Regions from separate parts of the Sinorhizobium sojae CCBAU 05684 genome, predicted to be linked through region 1. Evidence: riboswitches for the same ligand, from Rfam matches in the RefSeq annotation. Region 1 holds a riboswitch; each other region holds the start of a gene.

What was found. A riboswitch is a leader RNA that binds a small molecule or an ion and turns the genes downstream of it on or off. The one in region 1 is predicted to bind cobalamin.
Region 2: it holds a riboswitch for cobalamin, as region 1 does, so the genes downstream of both, SJ05684_RS26125 (ABC transporter substrate-binding protein) here and SJ05684_RS11130 (CbtB domain-containing protein) in region 1, are expected to answer to the same signal.
Region 3: it holds a riboswitch for cobalamin, as region 1 does, so the genes downstream of both, cobU (bifunctional adenosylcobinamide kinase/adenosylcobinamide-phosphate guanylyltransferase) here and SJ05684_RS11130 (CbtB domain-containing protein) in region 1, are expected to answer to the same signal.

Annotation. Positions count from the first base shown of each region.
Region 1 is NZ_CP023067.1:2,268,006-2,274,637, forward strand. Features, by position in the region: gene SJ05684_RS11115 (mechanosensitive ion channel family protein) at 1-287, opposite strand, end outside; gene SJ05684_RS11120 (cystathionine gamma-synthase family protein) at 617-1,900, shown strand; gene SJ05684_RS11125 (anthrone oxygenase family protein) at 1,910-2,386, opposite strand; cobalamin riboswitch at 2,590-2,852, shown strand; gene SJ05684_RS11130 (CbtB domain-containing protein) at 2,893-3,069, shown strand; gene SJ05684_RS11135 (CbtA family protein) at 3,337-4,104, shown strand; gene SJ05684_RS11140 ((2Fe-2S)-binding protein) at 4,167-5,006, opposite strand; gene SJ05684_RS11145 (glucoamylase family protein) at 5,027-6,406, opposite strand; gene SJ05684_RS11150 (DUF1194 domain-containing protein) at 6,573-6,632, shown strand, end outside.
Region 2 is NZ_CP023068.1:1,807,321-1,813,952, forward strand. Features, by position in the region: gene SJ05684_RS26115 (ABC transporter ATP-binding protein) at 1-520, opposite strand, end outside; gene SJ05684_RS26120 (FecCD family ABC transporter permease) at 517-1,545, opposite strand; partial or broken gene SJ05684_RS26125 (ABC transporter substrate-binding protein) at 1,542-2,492, opposite strand; cobalamin riboswitch at 2,758-2,990, opposite strand; gene SJ05684_RS26130 (LysR family transcriptional regulator) at 3,059-3,964, opposite strand; gene SJ05684_RS26135 (acyl-CoA dehydrogenase) at 4,133-5,326, shown strand; gene SJ05684_RS26140 (CaiB/BaiF CoA transferase family protein) at 5,326-6,495, shown strand; gene SJ05684_RS26145 (3-hydroxybutyryl-CoA dehydrogenase) at 6,498-6,632, shown strand, end outside.
Region 3 is NZ_CP023067.1:1,887,975-1,894,606, reverse strand. Features, by position in the region: gene SJ05684_RS09285 (cobyric acid synthase) at 1-731, shown strand, start outside; gene SJ05684_RS09280 (CHASE2 domain-containing protein) at 912-3,080, shown strand; gene SJ05684_RS09275 (FecR family protein) at 3,090-4,073, opposite strand; cobalamin riboswitch at 4,341-4,739, shown strand; gene cobU (bifunctional adenosylcobinamide kinase/adenosylcobinamide-phosphate guanylyltransferase) at 4,871-5,398, shown strand; gene cobW (cobalamin biosynthesis protein CobW) at 5,401-6,465, shown strand.

The sequences.
Region 1 (6,632 bases):
TAGGACGGCCAGCCATACCGCAACAGAAGCACATCCGCGATCCACAGCCAGATGATCAGGAAGACCCATCTGAGCCGCCGCATGAAGGCGATGATCACCCGAAGCAGGTCCGGATTTCCCTTGATCATGCGCGCGCGTGCTTCCACCGCCGGTTCTATGTGCTTCGCCAGAATGGTGGAAACCAGGTAACCGACTCCGATCAGTGCCAGCTGATAGAGCGTCCACTCATTGAGGACCACGGTCCGCAGCCAGGACTCTGCGGCCTCGATCGCGTCCAGGAAATCCATCGCCGTCCTCCCAGAGCGCCGGGCGTCCGGTTGAATACGCCGAGGACGCTCTAATTCTTTGAATCTAGGGCATCTTCTTCAGTTTCAATGTCAGAGTGTCAAAAGCGGTTTTGCGGCGCGCTCCGTTATACGCTTCCTCATCTCCGACTTGTCGCGCGAATGGGAGCGGGTGTCAGCGGCAGAAATTCGGTGACCGATCTCGCCGGCAATTTTCTGCGCCTTATCTTCTCACTGCCGGCGGATATTTGCGCCGGCCATGATCAGACGGTCCAAGCGCTTGATATAATTCAAGAGAACAGTCTGGCCCGTTTCACGCGGAGGAGAAATCAATGACCGCGCCGCATCCGTCCAAGACCCATATCGGCAATCATAAACTGCATCCCGAAACCCTGATGCTCAATTATGGCTACGACCCGGAGCTTTCCGAAGGCGCGGTCAAGCCGCCCATCTTTCTCACCTCCACCTTCGTCTTCCACTCGGCCGAGGAGGGCCGCGACTTCTTCGACTTCGTCTCCGGGCGGCGCGAACCGCCGGCGGGCGTCGGCGCCGGGCTCGTCTATTCCCGCTTCAACCATCCGAACAGCGAGATCGTCGAGGACCGGCTCGCCGTTTACGAGCGGGCGGAAGCAGGCGCACTCTTTTCCTCCGGAATGTCGGCGATCGCGACCACGCTGCTTGCCTTCGTTCGCCCGGGCGACGTCATCCTGCATTCGCAGCCGCTTTATGGCGGCACCGAGACGCTGCTGGCGAAAACCCTTCCTAATCTCGGCGTCTCCGCCGTCGGCTTTGCCGACGGCATCGACGAGGAAGCCGTCAATGCCGCGGCGGAGGAGGCGATGAAGAAGGGCCGCGTCGCCTTCATTCTGATCGAGACGCCGGCCAATCCGACCAACAGCCTCGTCGACGTCGCCATGATCCGCCGCATCGCCGACAGGATCGGCGAGACCCAGGGGCACCGGCCGATCTTCGCCTGCGACAACACCCTGCTCGGACCGGTCTTCCAGCACCCGATCGATCATGGCGCGGACCTCTCGCTCTATTCGCTGACCAAATATGTCGGCGGTCACTCCGACCTGATCGCCGGCGCGGCCCTCGGCTCCAAGGCGCTCGTCAAGCAAGTGAAGGCACTGCGCGGGTCGATCGGCACCCAGCTCGACCCGCATTCCTGCTGGATGATAGGTCGATCATTGGAAACCCTTGCGGTCAGGATGGAGAAGGCGAACGACAACGCCCGCATCGTCGCCGAATTCCTGCGCGACCATCCGAAAGTCGAGCGCATCCACTACCTGCCCTTCGACGACGGAGACTCGCATGCCGGCCGTGTCTTTGCCGCTCAGTGCACCGGCGCCGGCTCGACCTTCTCCTTCGATATAGCCGGCGGCCAGGAGGCGGCCTTCCGCTTCTTGAACGCGCTGCAGATCTTCAAGCTCGCCGTCAGTCTCGGCGGCACGGAATCGCTCGCAAGCCACCCGGCCGCCATGACCCATTCGGGCGTGCCGATCGAGGTCAGGCGCCGGATCGGCGTACTCGAATCGACCATCCGCCTGTCGATCGGCATCGAGCATCCGGACGACCTCGTCGCCGACCTCGCCAATGCACTGACGACTGCCTGAGATGATGCCTCAGCTGCGGGCAAGGCCGAGCACGAACAGCGCCAGCGCCCCGATCGAGGCAATGGTGCGGACATGATTCCAGCGGACCCAATCGGTCAGGTAGCGCTGCTGCCAGAGCGCGGCGGCGGCCTCGCCGCGCGCCGCAGCGAGCGCGTCGTTCAAGGGAACGTTGAAGATGACCGTCACCCCAAATGTGCCGACGAGATAGGCGAGCCCGCCGGCGGCAAACAGGTAGCTCCCGTGCCCGCCCGTTATGAAAGCGGCAACGATCAGCGCCAGGCCGAGCAGGGTAGTGCCCATGAAGGTGATCAGGAACAACGGGTTCTGGATCGCCGCATTGATGGCGTTCATGGCGGCGATGCCCTGTTCCGCCGGAAGCCGCGACAGCGCCTGCATGACGCATACCGAAAAGACGAAGAAGAGCCCCGCCATCAGGCCGGAACCGATAGTGGCTGCAAAAGCAAGGCCGGGAACGAAAGCTGCCATGACTTGTCTCCAGATCGCGCAAGCGCAACCGCAAGCGCCCGGTACGGGAACGCAACCGTAGAGATAGACGAGAGGCACCTTACGGTCACCAGGCGAAACGCCACTTTCGAAAGATCGGCGGGCCGCCGTCCGCAGGCCGCGACTGGCGCGAACCCTGTACATTTTGCGGGTCCCCTCGATTGACAACGCGCGCGGCCGCACATAATCATCGCTGATCGGTTGGTTCCCGGAAAGCGAACGCGCTTCGGGAGTAAACGGGAACGTGACGGATGGACCCAAGCTGGGCATCTTAATCACGGCCGACCCCGCGACTGTAGTGCGGCGTGAATTTGCCGTTCCGGAGCGATCCGGAAAAAGCCACTGGGAAGGACCGCGAGAGGGCGGTTCGATCTGGGAAGGCGAGGCAAATCCCTGGTGTAAACCTGACGCCGCGAGCCAGGAAACCTGCCAATCGATGCGGGCGCAACGCCCAATCGGGAACATCCCTTGCCATCACGGAGGTTGTCATGGCTACGTCTAACGTTTCGAGCGTCTCGCTCTCCCTCAGCGATCGTCTTGTTGCGGGCATTCTTGCCCTTATGATCGGCGGCTTCCTCGTCTTCGGTGCAGGTCTTGCAAATTCGGCCGTGCTCCATGACACGGCGCACGACACCCGCCATTCCTACGGCTTCCCCTGCCACTAAGCCTATGGAACGCCTTGCGCGTTCCGAATCGAAGCTGAACAGAGCCGTCGGGTGCTCCGAGCATGCGCACATGCCATCCGGCATGATGTTGCTGCTCGCGCATCGGCCCGAAAATCGGAACCGATTTTCGCGAAGCACGATGCGTGGATTCAAACGCTTACAGCAACCTTCGTGCGTCCTGAAAGGCGCACGGGGCTGTAAGGCGTCCGACTGCGTTGGTTGGACGGCGCCCCATAGGGGGAGCGCCGCATTGAGGAATATCGACACATGATCGTCAAGACACTTCTGGCCGCAATCGTGGCCGGGCTGATCGCAGGCGTCTTCATGACCGCCGCCCAGGAACTGCGCGTAACGCCGCTGATCCTTCATGCCGAAGAATTCGAGGGCGGAGAACCGGCCGCCGAGCCTGCGGCCGCTGGCCACGAAGAGCATTCATCACTGAACGCTGTTTCGCCGCTCGGAAAGCTGCTTGCCTTCGTTTCGCCGATCACGCCTGCCTATGCCCATGAACACGAACACGAGGAGGAAGGCGGCATTCTGTTCGGCATGAGCCGCTTCTCCGGTACGCTTCTCGCAAATCTCGTCACGGGCGCCGGCTTCTCGCTGCTGCTTGCGGGCATCAGCCTGACGATCGGCCATCGGATCACGCTTGCAAACGGAGCACTCTGGGGTGCCTGCGGGTGGCTGGCCGTGCACATGCTGCCGGCCCTCGGCCTGCCGCCGGAACTGCCCGGCTTCCCGGCTGCCGACCTTGGCGAGCGCCAAACCTGGTGGGCGCTGACGGTGCTGCTCTCGGCCGCGGGTCTCTACCTGCTGGCCTTGCGCGGGGAACTCGTCGCGAAGGTCGCCGGCCTCGTGCTGATCGCCGCGCCCCACGCCTATGGCGCGCCGCAGCCGCTCGATATCTCGAGCAACGTCCCGGCGGTCCTCGGCGCGGAATTCGCGGTCGCGGCGCTGGCCACCACACTCGCCTTCTGGATCGTCCTCGGCGTCGTCTCCGGCTTCATCAACGACCGGGTTGTGAAGGCCGGTTAGTCCAAGCTCGTTTTGCCCCTCATCCGCCTGCCGGCACCTTCTCCCCGCACGCCGGGAGAGGGCTAGGGTGAGGGGCAATCCACCTCATTCTCAGCCGACTTCCCCTCCGACGCGCGCAAATGCGCCCTCAATCTCTCCCGTCTTGTCTCAGGTTCCAGCAGCACGCAGGTGTCGCAGAAATCGCCGCCTTCCGTTCGATAATAGAGACAACAGCCGCTGCGCATCCGATAGGTCCGGGAGAGAGGACGCCCATGCCCTTCGGCCTTGATCTCCTCGTAATAGAGGTCGGGCGATAACAGCGGCGAGCCCGCGCATCTGACGATGGCGAGCGCCCGCTCGACCGCGGCCGCCTCCTGCCCTCGCAGGCGGCCGATTTCCAGGAAGGCGCCCGCCAGGCCGTCGGCCGCGAGCCGCCATTGCGCCCGGGCAGAAAGGCCGCAGCGGCGCTTGATGAGCGCGATGATCGGTTTCATATGCAGGACGAAGGCGTCGTGAAACCGTTGCTTCCCCTCCCCGGGCTCCCTGGCGCCCGCAGACGGCGCATCGAGGAGAAAATGGAAGCGGCCGGCCTCGAAGCTTCGCCCGCCCTCGCTTCGCGGATAGGTCTCGAAACGGAGCCCTGCGATCCGCGGCACGAGACCGGCGGCGAGATAGATCGCACCGGTCGCAAGGCCGAGCCGATGGCAATAGAATGCGATCAGATGCGCCGCCCGGATCTTGTCGTCCATGCCGGAGGCGAAGCGGTCCTGATAGGCAAGGCAGGCCTCCATCTCGGTGGAGCCCTCCGCCCAGAAGGCAGCCGTGGCCGAGAAGCCCGTCGGCGACCCGAGCGAGCAGGCAACTTCAGAAAAGGCGGCCGTGAGCCAATCGATGGCCGCCGCAAAACTCCCGCTCTCCTGCATCCGCTACGCCATCCTCGCTATCACGCTCCAGCGCCGCCCGTTACATGAGACGCGCAAGGGTCGCCCTCGCCCTTCGACTTGCTGCCTGTGTTTGTCGGCACGCGTGGCGAAAGCCATCCGCCCGTAAAGCCCGCCTTTTCCAGGCCGCGCCTGAAAGGCGCGATGCCGCGCGTCAGTTCCCAAAGCAAGCCGCTTCGCCAGTTCTCGATCATCATGACCGTAAGCCCCTGGTCAAGCCCGACGACGCGATCGTCCACCCAGCCTTCGGGCCCGTCGCCCGGCAGGCTCGGATTGAAGCCGCCGGGAAGGCGCCCGTCGCGAAGCAACGCAGGATAGCGGTCGAGCAGGTGGGAAAGGCCGCTCAGGCAGGCGTCCGGCTCGAAAGGCAGGCCGGCAAGCGGCGCCCAGGGAACGAGCGTACCGTCATCGGCGCCGAAGGGGGCGCCGCGCGCCGCATAGCCGAGCAGCCTCTGCCAGCGCCCGTCGCGGAGCCGCATCCTTCCCCGTGGCGCATGGCAGGCGCTGAAACCCCAGAGCTCGCGGCAATAGCCCGCAAAGCCATGCGGGTTCGCCTGCGCATGGGCGCGCTGCAGCCTGATCGCCCGGCGCGTGTTCTCGAAATAATCGCTGGACGCCTCCTGCATGCCCGCGTCGCGAATGGCGCGGAAGTCGACCCAGGCATGCGGAAAGAGATGGATGAACAACTGTCCCTGGTGAAGATGCCGGCCTCCGTCGATCGTCAGCCATTCATGCGCCGCGGCATAGGCGTCATAGCTTTCCGGCGCGATGGCACGGTCGGTGGCGCCGAGCGCCAGCACATAGATCAGCAGCGCCTCGCTATAGCCGCGCCAGCGGTGCTTCAGGAAACGTCCGGGCGGCCGCCATCCCATGGTGATCGTCGCGCCACCATTGAGCGCCCAACGCCAGTCCGCCCGCGCATAAAGCCGCTCGGCAAGATCGCGGAGGCGCGCCTCGGCCGCGTTGCGGCCGGAAAAATAGGCGGCAGCTGTCAGCACACCGGCAAGGAGCAGCGCGCTGTCGATCGTCGAAAGCTCGCTGTTCCAGGCGCGCTCGCCCGTCCGCATATCGAGGAAGTGATAATAGAAGCCGCGGTAGCCGCTCGCCCGGGGATCGCTTGCCTGCCTGCTGCCGTCGAGGAAGCGGAATGCGGTGAGCACGCGCTGGGCCGCATCCCGCCGGCCGATCCAGCCGCGCTCCACCGCGACCGGATAGCAGCTGAGCCCGAAGCCGGTCGCCGCGATGCTCGCCGGTGAACCGGGCCGCGCCGTATCGGCGACGAGGCCGGTGCGCGCATCCGAATGCTGCAGAAAATAATCGAAAGCGGCGCGATGCAGGCGGTCGATCCGGGCAAGATCGCTGAAGGGCGCGGCACGGAGCATCAGGGCGGCCTCGTTCAATGTCCGCGCGCTTTTGCGCGGCGATCAACAATTATTGTAGCCACGGCTTACCGCAACAGTCGCCGATTTGCGATCCTGTGATAAAGTTCCGTAATAGACCGGTCGGAAAGCGACGCTTCCGACGGCAGAGTTGATTTTGGCAGATGCGATGTTGAGCACTCTGGCATTGATCCTGTCTCTTAGCGGCAGCCCTGTGCAAACGGCGGCA
Region 2 (6,632 bases), on a different replicon from region 1:
GGTGGCCGATGTCGAGGTGGTTCGTCGGCTCGTCCAGAAGCAGGATTTTCGGCTGCTGCGCGAGGGCGCGGGCGATGTGCAGGCGCTGGCGTTCGCCCCCCGAGAGCGTGTGCCACTGCCGCGACGCTAATGGCTCCATGTCGACATTGCGGATCGCCGCGCCGACGATCTCGTCATCCTCTGCCGACCATGGTGCGAGCGGCCCGAGATGCGGGGTGCGGCCGAGTTCCACGGCCTGGCGCGCCGATATGCGCTCGCTCGTCTCGGCCTGCTGTTCGACGAGGGCGATGCGTCTGGCGACCTCACGCCGTCCGAGCCCGTCGATCGGCCGGCCGTCCAGCAGCACACGACCCGACTTCGGCCGCCGGAGACCCGCAAGAAGCGACATCAGGCTCGTCTTTCCGGAACCGTTCGGTCCGACAATGCCGAGAAATTCACCCGGGACGACGTCGAGCGAGACATTCTCGAGAATTGAAATTCCGCCCGTGGACCATGAAACGTTGCACGCCGAAAGCATCATCGAACCGCCCCCCGCTGGCCAAGAATGATCGCGAAGGCAGGCGCCCCGACAAGTGCCGTCACCACGCCGATCGGCAGCACCTGGCCCGGAATGATCACGCGTGAAACCACGTCCGCGGCGATCATGAATATTGCGCCGATCAGAGCGGATGCCGGCAGCAGCAGCCCGTGCCGGACGCCCACCAGCATCCGGGCCGCATGCGGGATGACGAGCCCGACGAAGCCGATCGAGCCGACAACGCTGACCATCGCCGCCGTCATCATGGCCGATGCGCCGATCAGCACGACATAGACGCGGCGCACGGGAATGCCGAGCGAAGCGGCGGACTCGGAGCCGAAGGTGAAGGCGTCGAGGGCGCGTGCATGCCAGAGGCAGGCAATGAGGCCCGCCACCGCCACCGGCAGCGCGAGCCAGACATCAGGCCAACGGACGCCGGAAAGATTGCCGAGCAGCCAGAACATGATCGCGCGCGACTGCTCCGCATTGGCCGCCTTGGTGACGATGAAGGAAGTGAGCGCGTTGAAGAGCTGCGAGCCGGCGACACCGGCGAGAATGATGGCACCATGCCCCCTGCCCGCGCGCATTGCGAGCAGGCTGACAAGCCCGAAGGCGAGAAGCGCGCCGAGGAAGGCCCCCAGCGGCAGCGTCAACAGACCGGCGCCGAAACCGAGGATGGCAACGGCGACCGCGCCGGTCGATGCACCCGCCGAAATCCCGAGAATATACGGATCGGCCAGCGGGTTGCGCAGAAGCGACTGCAGCACGACGCCGGAAAGCGCAAGCGCCGAGCCGCAGCACGCCGCCACCACGGCGCGGCTCAGCCGGTAGTTCCAGATGATGCCCTCGTTGATCGGATCGAGCGGATAGCCCGCATGCCAAAGCCGATTGGCGACCGCCCGGGCGACGACATCCATCGGGATCGCGGTCTCGCCGATCGCCGCACCCAGCCAGAGCGCCGCGAACAACAGGACAAGCGCCAGCACTGTGGCGCTTGTCCTCGATAGGGAGCCCACCAAGCCGATCACTGGGTCAGGCCGGCTTTTTCAATGGCCTCGGCCAGGACCTCGATACCTTCGATGGTCCGGATCGTCGGGTTCATCGCCTGGGCGTCCATTTCGACGACACGGCCCTCCTTGACGGCCGGCATGAGGCTCGTGACCGGGTCGGACTTCAGGAACTGGTGCTTGACGGCGATGTCGTCTGCGGGGAAACGGCGACGCTCCATCCTGCCCGCGACGATGATCGTCGGGCCAGACTTGGCGATGGTTTCCCAGCCGACGGTCGGCCATTCCTCTTCGCTGTCGATGACATTGCGGATGCCGAGCGCCTGCATGATGTAGCCGGGAGCACCGTTCTTGCCGGCGACAAAGGGATCGATGTCGAGCTCCGCGCTCGAGAACCAGAACACGGCGGAGAGCCTGCCGTTCGCCGACGCGATCTTCTGCTTCGCCGCATCCTCGCGCGACTTCAGCTCGGCGATCAGCGCCTCGCCGTGAGCCTGGACGTTGAAGATCTGCGCCAGTTCAGCGATCTCCTGGTAGATCAGGTCCATGGTGAAAACCGCATGGCGAACGCCATCGCCGCCACCCGTATTGTCCTTGCCGACGCAATCGGCGGGCGAGGTGTAGACGGGAATGCCGAGTTCCTCGAACTGCTCCGGTTTGGCGACGGTGCCTTCGGGCCCGACGTGCCACTGGAACTGCGCGGTGACGATGTCCGGCTTCTTGGCAACGACGCTTTCGAAGCTCGGATCGTTGTCCGCGAGACGCTCCACCCTGGCATTCGCCTCCTCGTAACCCCCGATGACCGGGCCGAGCCAGACGGCGGTGCCGACCATCCGGTCCTGCAGGCCGAGCAGATACATGATCTCCGTGCTGCTCTGGCCGATCGAGACGGCGCGTTCGGGCGCCTTCTGGAAAGTGACCGTGCGGCCGCAATTGGTAATGGTCAGCGGATAGGTGGTTTCGGAGGCCCGAGCGTCGACGGTGAGAGTCGACACCAGCGCAGCGACGGCAACAAAGCTGCCACGAATGGTGGGAATGATGGTCACGGTTGATCTCCCCGATTGGAAAAATACCGGCCGCACTGCGCGGACGGCAGGAATGATCGCGCCGCGTCAGTCAGCGGTTTCGAGCGAGCGGCCGCTCGAGCGGGAAGGAACGAAGGCAGGAAGGCGCAGCCAGGCGCGAGAATTTGTCATGGCACATCCTGTTCCGGGCATCCCCGCCCGTGGACATTGGAGCGAACACATGACGGCAGGTCTCCTGGCTTGCGGATGTCTGTCGTCCATCTGCCTTCCCGTGCCGGGTGGCACAGTGGCATGGCGCTGGAGGCGCCACGAGGATGGACGGCAATCCGCTCACAGTTGCGGGGGCAGCCACGGCCTTGGTCCCTACTGGGTCGCCCGCACCGTGTTCCCTATTAATCCCCTTCGCTTCATCGTCGGGGAACCGTCGAGAGACTCCATAGATAGTTGCCCCGGGCCGGTCAAGGGCGGGCCCCTGCTTCCCTACCGGAGGTCCATGCCCGCTTCGCGGGTCAGGAAACCGATGAGGCCTCCGGCGACAGTTCCTCGGCAAGCCAGGTGCGGAAGGCTTCGAGCGGCGGGTAATTGGCGCGCGCTTGCGGCCAGACCAGCCAATAGGATCCGGACCCCGGCACGCCCCTCTTCAAGAGGGGCACAAGGCGCCCTTCCGCGATCTCCGCATATGCCAGATAGTCCGGAAGAAGAGCGACGCCGAGCCCGGAGATCGCAGCCTGAGTCATGGTGGCGAACTGGTCGAAGAGCATTCCGGTCACGCTTGTTGGTTCCGCGCCATGGGCGGCAAACCAGATCAGCCAGGCATTCGGCCGTGTCTCCAGCTGCAGAAGCGGCAGCCCGGACATGTCATCGACACCGGTGATCGGATGGTCGTTGAGCAGTGCCGGCGAAATGCAGGCGGTCAGTCGTTCCTCGAATAGCTTCATATGGCCGGCGTCGTGCCAATCCTCGGCGCCGAAATGAATGGCGGCATCGAAGCCTTCGACGGCAAAGTTGAAGCGCTTGAGGCGCGTTGCTAGATTGATCGTGATGCCGGGATGCTTGACCAGGAACGTGCCGAGCCGCGGCGCCAGCCATCGCGTGCCGAAGGCCGGCAGGATCGCCAGCGACAGCGTGCCGCCGCCCGGATTTGCGGCAACTTCCATGCTGCCGCGCTGAATGAGATCGAGCGCGCGGGTCACATCCCGGCCATAGGCGTGGGCGGCTTGCGTGGGGATGAGCTTCTGCCGGTGACGCTCGAAAAGCTGGCGGCCGAGCTGCTGCTCCAGATTCTGGACAAGGCGGCTCACCGCGCTCTGCGTCAGATTGAGGTCGCGCGCAGCCGCCGCCGTCGAGCCGGTCTTCAGGACGGCCTCAAAAGCGGACAAAAGGCTTATCGAGGGAAGGAACCGGCGCGGGCGCATCTCCACCTATGCACTCTATGAATGATATTACGCCTAAATACGGCTTTTTACGCCCGGCAACAATCGGTATCTACATAGGAAATCGGCTTGCCGTTTCGAGATTATCGGGGCCGTTTCGAGATTATCGGGAGAGAATCCGTGACCACAAACCCGTCCACTGCCCCCGCCATGCAGTCACCCCAAGGCAGCGCCTTCGTATGGGACGATCCCCTTCTCCTGGACGACCAGCTTGCCGAGGACGAACGCATGATCCGCGATGCGGCCAGCGCCTTCGCGCAAGCAGAACTGCTGCCGCGCGTAGAGGAGGCCTATCTTGAGGAAAAGACCGATCCGGGCCTCTTCCGGCTGATGGGCCAGGCGGGTCTTCTCGGCGTGACCCTGCCGGAAAAATATGGCGCGGCCGGCGCCAATTACGTTTCCTATGGTCTCGTGGCGCGCGAGGTGGAGCGCGTCGATTCGGGCTACCGCTCCATGATGAGCGTGCAGTCGTCGCTGGTGATTTACCCCATCTACGCCTATGGCTCCGAAGAACAGCGCGACAAATACCTGCCCGGCCTCGTCTCGGGCGAGTTGATCGGCTGCTTCGGACTCACCGAGCCGGATGCCGGATCCGATCCGGGTTCGATGAAAACACGCGCCGAGAAGATCGAGGGCGGCTATCGCCTGCGGGGCTCGAAGATGTGGATCTCCAACGCGCCGATCGCCGACGTCTTCGTGGTCTGGGCCAAATCGGAGGCGCATGGCGGGCAGATCCGCGGCTTCATCCTCGAAAAAGGCATGAAGGGCCTCTCGGCGCCGAAGATCGGCGGCAAGCTGTCGCTGCGTGCCTCGATCACCGGCGAGATCGTGCTCGAAGGCGTCGAGGTGGGCGAGGACGCGCTGTTGCCGAATGTCTCGGGACTCAAGGGACCGTTCGGCTGCCTCAACCGTGCCCGCTACGGCATCTCCTGGGGCGTGCTCGGCGCCGCGGAGGATTGCTGGTTCCGTTCGCGACAATACGGCCTCGATCGCATCCAGTTCGGCAAGCCGCTCGCCGGTACGCAGCTCTACCAGAAGAAGCTCGCCGACATGCAGACGGAGATCACGCTCGGCCTGCAGGCCTCGCTTCGTGTCGGGCGGCTGTTGGACGAGGGCAGGTTTGCGCCGGAGATGATTTCCCTCGTCAAGCGCAACAATTGCGGCAAGGCGCTTGACATTGCGAGGCAGGCCCGCGACATGCATGGCGGCAATGGCATTCAGATCGAGTACCACGTCATGCGCCACGCGCAGAATCTCGAAACCGTCAACACTTACGAGGGCACGCATGACGTCCATGCGCTGATTCTCGGCCGTGCCCAGACCGGCATTCAGGCATTCTTCTGATGGCTGTTCCAAACAGCGCCCCACTCGCCGGCCTGAAGGTCGTCGAGCTTGCCCGCATCCTGGCCGGCCCCTGGATCGGACAGACGCTCGCCGACCTCGGCGCCGAAGTGATCAAGGTCGAGAGCCCGCAGGGCGACGACACCCGCACATGGGGGCCTCCCTTCATCGAACAGCCGGACGGCAAGGGCGGCACCGAAAAGGTGGCGGCCTATTTCCACGCGGCAAATCGCGGCAAGACGTCGGTCACCTGCGATTTCGGCGACCCCGAGGATCTTGCCCGCGTCAAATCCTTGATCGCGGAGGCGGATGTCGTGATCGAGAATTTCAAGGTCGGCGGGTTGAAGAAATTCGGCCTCGACTATGACAGCATCGCCGCAATCAACCCCCGCATCGTCTACGCCTCCGTGACGGGTTTCGGCCAAGCGGGTCCGCGGGCGCAACAGCCGGGCTACGATTTCCTGATCCAGGGCATGTGCGGCATCATGGACCTGACTGGCGAACCGGACGGCGAACCGCAGAAAGTGGGCGTTGCCTGGATCGACGTGTTTACCGGCCTCTACGGGGTGATCGGCATCCAGGCGGCACTTGCCGAGCGGGAGCGATCCGGCCTCGGCCAGCTTGTCGACCTGGCACTACTCGATGTGGGCGTTGCGGTGCTTGCCAACCAGGCGATGAACTATCTTGCGGGCGGCAAGGTGCCCCGCCGCATGGGCAATGCGCATCCCAATATCGTGCCCTACCAGGTGTTTCCCGCCTCCGACGGTCATCTGATCATCGCCTGCGGCAACGACCGGCAATTTGCGGCTCTGTGCGGCATGCTCGGTCTTGACGGCATCGCGGACGATCCGACCTATGCGACCAATCCGGCCCGCGTGGCGAACCGGGAAGCGCTCAGCGCGCTGATTGCGGAAAAGACCAGGCTGAGGCCGAAGGCGGAGCTGATTGCCGCACTCGAGACGGCAGGCGTTCCCGGAGGTCCGATCAATACGGTGGCGGAAGCGATCAACGAGCCGCAAATCCAGGCACGGGAGCTGCGCATCGATCCCGAGGGCTTGCCTGGCTTACGGACGCCTATCATTCTATCACGCAGCCCCTTGGCGCTTGATAAGGCCGCGCCGGTTCTGGGGGCTGGAAGCTGGGGATTCTCGAAAAACGCCGGGGAAGAATAGAGATGGCGATTGAGACGATTGGAGTGGTCGGCGCCGGGCAGATGGGCAACGGCATCGCCCATGTGCTTGCGGTTGCGGGATATGACGTCACTCTGATGGACGTCGATGCGGAAAGACTTGAGGCCGCGATCGCCAGG
Region 3 (6,632 bases), 380 kb from region 1:
AGAGATTGGCGCGCGGCAGCGAAAAGGCGCTGAAGGTCGCCGTTCCGGTGCTGTCGCGGATCGCCAATTTCGATGATCTCGATCCATTGGCCGGCGAGCCGGAGGTCGACCTCGTCTTCGTCCGGCCGGGTATACCGCTTCCCGCGGATGCAGGGCTGGTCGTCATCCCGGGCTCGAAATCGACCATCGCGGACCTCAAGGACTTCCGCGCCCAGGGCTGGGACCGCGACCTCGAGCGGCATGTGCGGCGCGGGGGCAGGGTGATCGGCATATGCGGAGGCTATCAGATGCTCGGCAGCCGCGTCACCGATCCGCTCGGCATTGAAGGCAGCGAGCGTGAGATCGCCGGCCTCGGCCTGCTTGCAGTCGAGACCGAGATGGCACCGGAAAAGACCGTGCGCAACAGCCGCGCTCGGTCGCTGCAGCACGACGTGGCGCTCGAAGGCTACGAGATCCACCTCGGCAGGACGACGGGGCCGGATTGCGACCGCGCACCGGTCTTGATCGACGGTCGCCCCGACGGGGCGATGTCGGCGGACGGCAGGGTGATGGGCACCTATCTGCACGGCCTTTTCGGCAGCGATGCCTATCGCGCCGCGCTGCTCCAGAGCTTCGGGATCGAGGGCGGGGGCGCGAGCTACCGCCAATCGGTCGATGGCGCACTCGACGATATCGCCGCAGAGCTCGATACGGTGCTCGATCGGGACTGGCTCGATCAGTTGTTCGGCTAGGCACGCCCTTCACCAACAAGTCTGCGAAGCCACCGCGGAGCCCGTCGTCCTTACGCGCCTACCACGATTGTTCATGATTGCGCCGCCGCCGCATTAGATGCAGCATGGCGCAAGCGGCGGCAGATGGTTTCCCCGGGGCGCATGGGGTGCGGACCCGCAGGAAAAGCTCGGACCGCAGCCATGACACGCGCGCAGCTCGTTTGCGTCCTTCTCGGCCTGGCAATCGTCGCGGCACTGACAATGCTGCGGACCAGTGATCCGCCATTGCTGAAATTCGCCCGCGAAGTCACGTTCGACGAGTATCAGCGCCTCGCGCCGCGGCCTTTCGAGGTACTCCCGGTGCGCGTCGTCGACATCGACGAGGCGTCGCTCGAGCAATTCGGCCAGTGGCCCTGGCCGAGAGACCGGATGGCGGATCTGGTCGATCGGCTTACCGAAATGGGCGCGGCCGTCATTGCCTTCGATATTCTCTTCGCCGAACCGGATCGTCTTTCGCCTCGGAGCGTCATGCGCGACGTCGGAGACCTGGATCCGGCGCTCGTCGCCCGCCTGCCGGACAATGACGAGACGTTTGCGCGGGCGATCGCGGGAAAGCCGGTCGTGCTTGGCTTCGGACTTTCCAATAGTGGAAACTATCGACCGCCGGTAAAGGCGGGCTTTGCCTTCACGGGCGAAAGCCCCTTCGATGCGCCGCCCAGGCTCGCCGCGGCAACGCCGATCAGGCCGGAACTCGAAACGAATGCGGCCGGCGTCGGCCATATCAGCCTCAATCCCGAAAGTTCCTCCGCCGTCGTGCGCGCCGTGCCGTTGCTCTTGAGCGACGGCGAGCAGCTCTATCCCAATCTCGCCCTTGAGGCTCTGCGGGTCGCGCAAGGCGCCTCGACCTATCTCCTCGCGGGGGCAACGGATGTGGCGGACACGATAACGCTGATCAGGGTCGGCGATTTCGTCGTACCGGTGACGGCGGCCGGAGAGCTCTGGCTCTATGTGAGCCCGGATCGGCCGGAGAGATATGTCTCGGCCGCCGAGGTCCTTGCTCCGGGCAGCGCCGCGACGGAAGCGAGGGCTGCAATCGGAGGCAGCATCGTCTTCGTCGGCACCTCGGCCGCCGGCTTGCTGGATATCCGTGCAACCGCTCTTGGAGATAATGTTCCCGGCGTGTCGCTGCACGCGCAGACCGTCGAGCAGATCCTATCCGGACGCTTTCTCTCCCGCCCGGATTGGGCCGACGGACTCGAAATCCTGTCGGTTGCAGTCGCAGGCAGCCTGCTCGTCCTGCTCACGACCTTCGTCAGCCCGGCCGTGGCGCTGGCCTGCGGCCTGCTGATCACCGTGCTCGCGCTCGTTGCCTCATGGCTCGCCTTCGTCCATGGCGGGCTTCTCTTCGATCCGCTGGCGCCGATCGTCTTCGGTTCGATCATCCATTTCGCAGCAACGGCCTACCGCTTCCTGGTGAGCGACCGGGAGCGGCGCGTCGTCCGGCGTGCCTTCGGGCAGTACCTGTCTCCCTCTTTGCTCTACCGGATCGAGCACACGCGAAACGCCTTGCGCCTCGGCGGCGACGACCGGGAGCTCACGCTGATGTTCGTCGACGTGCGCAATTTCACCGAGATCAGCGAGCGCCTGGCGCCGACGGAAGTGGTGCACTTTCTCAACAGGCTGCTCGACGCGCTGAGCCACCACGTGATCGACAATGAGGGCACGCTCGACAAGTTCATCGGCGATTCGATCATGGCCTTCTGGAACGCGCCGGTCGACGTAGCGGGGCACCCCGGCAAGGCCGTCCATGCGGCGCTGGCCATGCGCGAGACGCTCGCCCGGCTCAACGAGGCCGATGCCTTCGGCTTTGGTGACGAGCGCAAGGTCGCGATCGGGGTCGGCATCCATACGGGACTCGCCTGCGTCGGCAATATGGGAGCGGAAATACATTTCAACTATTCGGCGGTGGGCGACGCCGTGAATGTCGCCGCCCGCATCGAAAGCGCCTGCAAGGACATCGGCTTCGACATTCTCGTATCCGAAACGACGGCAAAGGCCCTCGGTGGCTGCGCCCTGCTCGATGCCGGGGCTCTGCCTCTCAAGGGCAAGACGACGCGAACGAGGCTTTTCGCCGTGGTCGGCGGCAAGGCGCTTGCCACGTCCCCGGAATTCTTCGAGCTGCAGCGCATTCATGGGCAGCTGATCGCGGCTCTGCAGGTGCGTTCGCCCGATACGCGCCGTATTCTGAGCATGGCGAAACTCAAGGCCGGCGGCTTGGCACCCGGACTTGAGGAGTTCTATCGCCGCATCCCGCGCCGCGCCGACCACTTTCCTGCCGAAGAGACGGAAAGGGGAGGGGCAGGCGAGTGAGTTCCGCCCTCATTTCCACCGGGCCGGCCTGTCCGGTCTGTCTGGGCGATCCGGTCTGTCGGGTCGGTCGGGCCTGTCCGGGCGAGAGTGGCCGTTCGGATGATCCGGCCTATCCGGTCGGTCGGGCCTATCAGGCCTATCAGGCCTGTCCGGCCTGTCCGGTTTGCCAGGCTTGTCAGGCTTGTCAGGCTTATGGGGCTTATGAGGCCTGTCCGGCTTGTGCGGCTTCGGCTTGGGCGGCCTTACAGGCTCCCCGGGTTCCGGGGTAATCGGCGCCTGGTCGACGCGCGGCGGCGGAAGCTTGTCGGGCCGGATTTGAAGGGCAGCCGCAAGGCCGCAGCCGCTGCCGCTCCAGCCAGACGAAAGCCGTTGCTGGCCCGACAGGAACGGCAATGCCCGCGGGTTGCCAAGCGCCCTGAGCGTGCCGCGATTGACCGGCCGGGTGTCCGACATCGCGCCGTTGGGTTTTGCGATCACGCAGTCGCAGCGGCGCGTCAGTTGCCGGCAGCCGCCGCGGCCGCAAAAGTCGGCCGCGCCCGACAGCAGCACGACGGCCGTCGTGCCGTCGCCGCCGACATAGAAGTCGAATACGGTGCCGCGAACGCCGATCGTTCCGGCCGGCGTCAGGATCCGGTAGGCGGAGTGCCTGGAATTGCCGCTGATCCAGCGGAACGTTCCCTTCGCCGCCGCAATCGTCAGATTCTGCACGGTTTTCGAGTCGTCGAAGACGAACCGGTCGATGACTACGGAGGAGCCGGCGCCGAGCGCGAGCTTGCTGCCATCCCGGAAGACGAACTGGCCGAGGCCGGACCTGGATGTCGATATCCGCTCGTCGCGGTGCACCGCGTCCTGCACGGCGAGCGGGCCGGCCGCGCCCCTGACCTCGGTCTTGATGCGGACCGCTTGGCCTACCGGTTCGGCCGCGCCTGCCGGGGGGGAGCCAGCAAGCGCAAAACTCAACCCAACAATTACGGCACGACGCAGATACGACATCGCACCCTCCGACGCGAACCTCCTTGAGGTTCGCGGACATGATCGGCAGACGGGAGCTGCACCTTCACCGCGGTCAGCTCCAGACGGTGCTTTTTACCATGCGGTGGTAAGCAGTGTCTGCTCACCTGTTGTGAGTAGCCACGACCCCGTAGATTCAAAAAGTTGCAGCGCCCCTTGTGCGTCCTGGAGGACGAACGGAGGGCATCTGGCGCAATTCGCGGGCAACGCGTCGCAGGGCGTCGATTGACATCGCAGCCAGGGCTTCATAATTAACGGGAATTGGATGGTTCCCTCGTGCCGGGCCGGTGCGAGGGAGTAAATGGGAATGCGGCGGGGCGGACCCACACCGGGCGCCCTTATCGCAGCCGACCCCGCGACTGTAGAACGGTCAGGGGCCGCTATCGGGTATGCCCATCCTCTCTTCGATGGACTGCATGGGCAGTTTCACCGGGGAGCGGTGGCGTGCCGGAAAAGCCACTGGTGTGGCATCGTGATCAGCCGGGCAGGACGCCTCTTCTTCTACGAATCGTCCGCCTTTCACGAAGCCGTAAGCACTGGGAAGGTGAGGCGGACCCGTTCGGGTCCAGGCATCGTCGCGCTGTTCCGTGTGATGCCTTGGCCCGTGAAGCCGTGAGCCAGGAGACCTGCCATCCGTCAGGGCATCCCGCCCGAGGGGAGAATTGTCCCCGATGCCAGCACGGAGGTTGTCGTGGCTTTCAGATTTCTCCGTCCCGCGACCCGCGGGCGCCTAGCGCATTGCTTTCTGCCTTGGTCATTCGTGAACTGAGGCTTTTCGCATGACCCTCTCCAATGTCGGCCCGACGCTCGTCCTCGGCGGTGCCCGCTCCGGCAAGTCCGGCTTTGCCGAAAGACTCGTCGAAGGCAGCGGTCTGTCGATGCATTATGTCGCGACCGGGCGCGCATTCGACGAGGAGATGCGCGACCGCATCGTCCATCACCAGGCGGCGCGGCAGGGCAAAGGCTGGACGACCCATGAGGAGCCGCTCGACCTCGTCGGTCTGCTCAGCCACATCGATGCGCCGGAGCACGCCGTCCTCGTCGACTGCCTGACGCTTTGGGTCACGAACCTGATGATGGAGGGGCGCGACATGGCGGCGGAGTTCGCGACTCTCGCCGCCTTCCTGCCGGGCGCTCGGGCCCGTCTTGTTTTCGTTTCCAATGAAGTCGGCCTCGGCATCGTCCCGGAAAACCGCATGGCGCGCGAATTTCGAGACCATGCGGGCCGGCTCCACCAGATCGTCGCGGAGAAATCCGCCGAAGTCTATTTCGTCGCGGCCGGACTGCCGCTGAAAATGAAAGGTTGACCATGACACGCGCAAAGGCCCAGCAGGGCAAGATCCCGGCCACCGTCATTACCGGCTTCCTCGGAGCCGGCAAGACGACGATGATCCGCAACCTGTTGCAGAATGCCGACGGCAAGCGCATCGCGCTCATCATCAACGAATTCGGCGATCTCGGGGTCGACGGCGACGTCTTGAAGGGCTGCGGCGCCGAGGCCTGCTCGGAGGAGGACATCATCGAGCTCACCAATGGCTGCATCTGCTGCACCGTCGCCGACGACTTCATCCCGACCATGACGAAGCTGCTCGAGCGCGAGAATCGCCCCGACCATATCGTCATCGAGACGTCGGGTCTTGCGCTGCCGCAGCCGCTGGTCGCCGCCTTCAACTGGCCGGACATTCGCAGCGAAGTGACGGTCGATGGCGTTGTCACCGTCGTGGACAGCGCCGCGGTCGCTGCCGGACGCTTTGCCGACGATCACGACAAGGTCGATGCGCTGCGCGCCAATGACGACAATCTCGACCATGAGAGCCCGCTCGAGGAACTTTTCGAGGACCAACTGACCGCCGCCGACCTGATCGTCCTCAACAAGACCGACCTCATCGATGTCGATGGGGTGAAGGCCGTGCGCGAGGAGGTCGCCTCCCGCATCCGCCGCAGGCCGGCAATGATCGAGGCGCGGAACGGCGAGGTTGCCGCCGCCATCCTGCTCGGCCTCGGCGTCGGCACGGAGGACGAGATCGCCAATCGCAAGTCGCATCACGAAATGGAGCACGAGGCAGGTGAGGAACACGACCACGACGAGTTCGAGAGCTTCGTCGTCGAAGTCGGTGCGATCACGGACCCGGCCGGATTCGTCGAGCGGCTGAAGAGCGTCATCGCCGAGCACGACATACTGCGTCTCAAGGGTTTTGCCGATGTGCCCGGCAAGCCGATGCGGCTCCTGATCCAGGCGGTCGGCAGCCGCATCGATCAATACTACGACCGCACCTGGGCACCCGGGGAAACTCGCGGCACGCGCCTCGTCGTCATCGGCCTGCACGACATGGACGAAGCAGCGGTACGCGCGGCGATCGCGGCGCTCGTGTGAGATGGTCTTGGGTTTGAACGCGAAATACCCCTCCTCTTGCAAGAGGAACCCCTCCAATAGGAGCCCCTCCCCAACCCCTCCCCACCAGGGGGAGGGGCTTACCTTGCCGCGCCGCCTCCACCTCCGTAAAAAACGGCTCAGTCAGACTGAGGGGCGGAAAGCGGGCA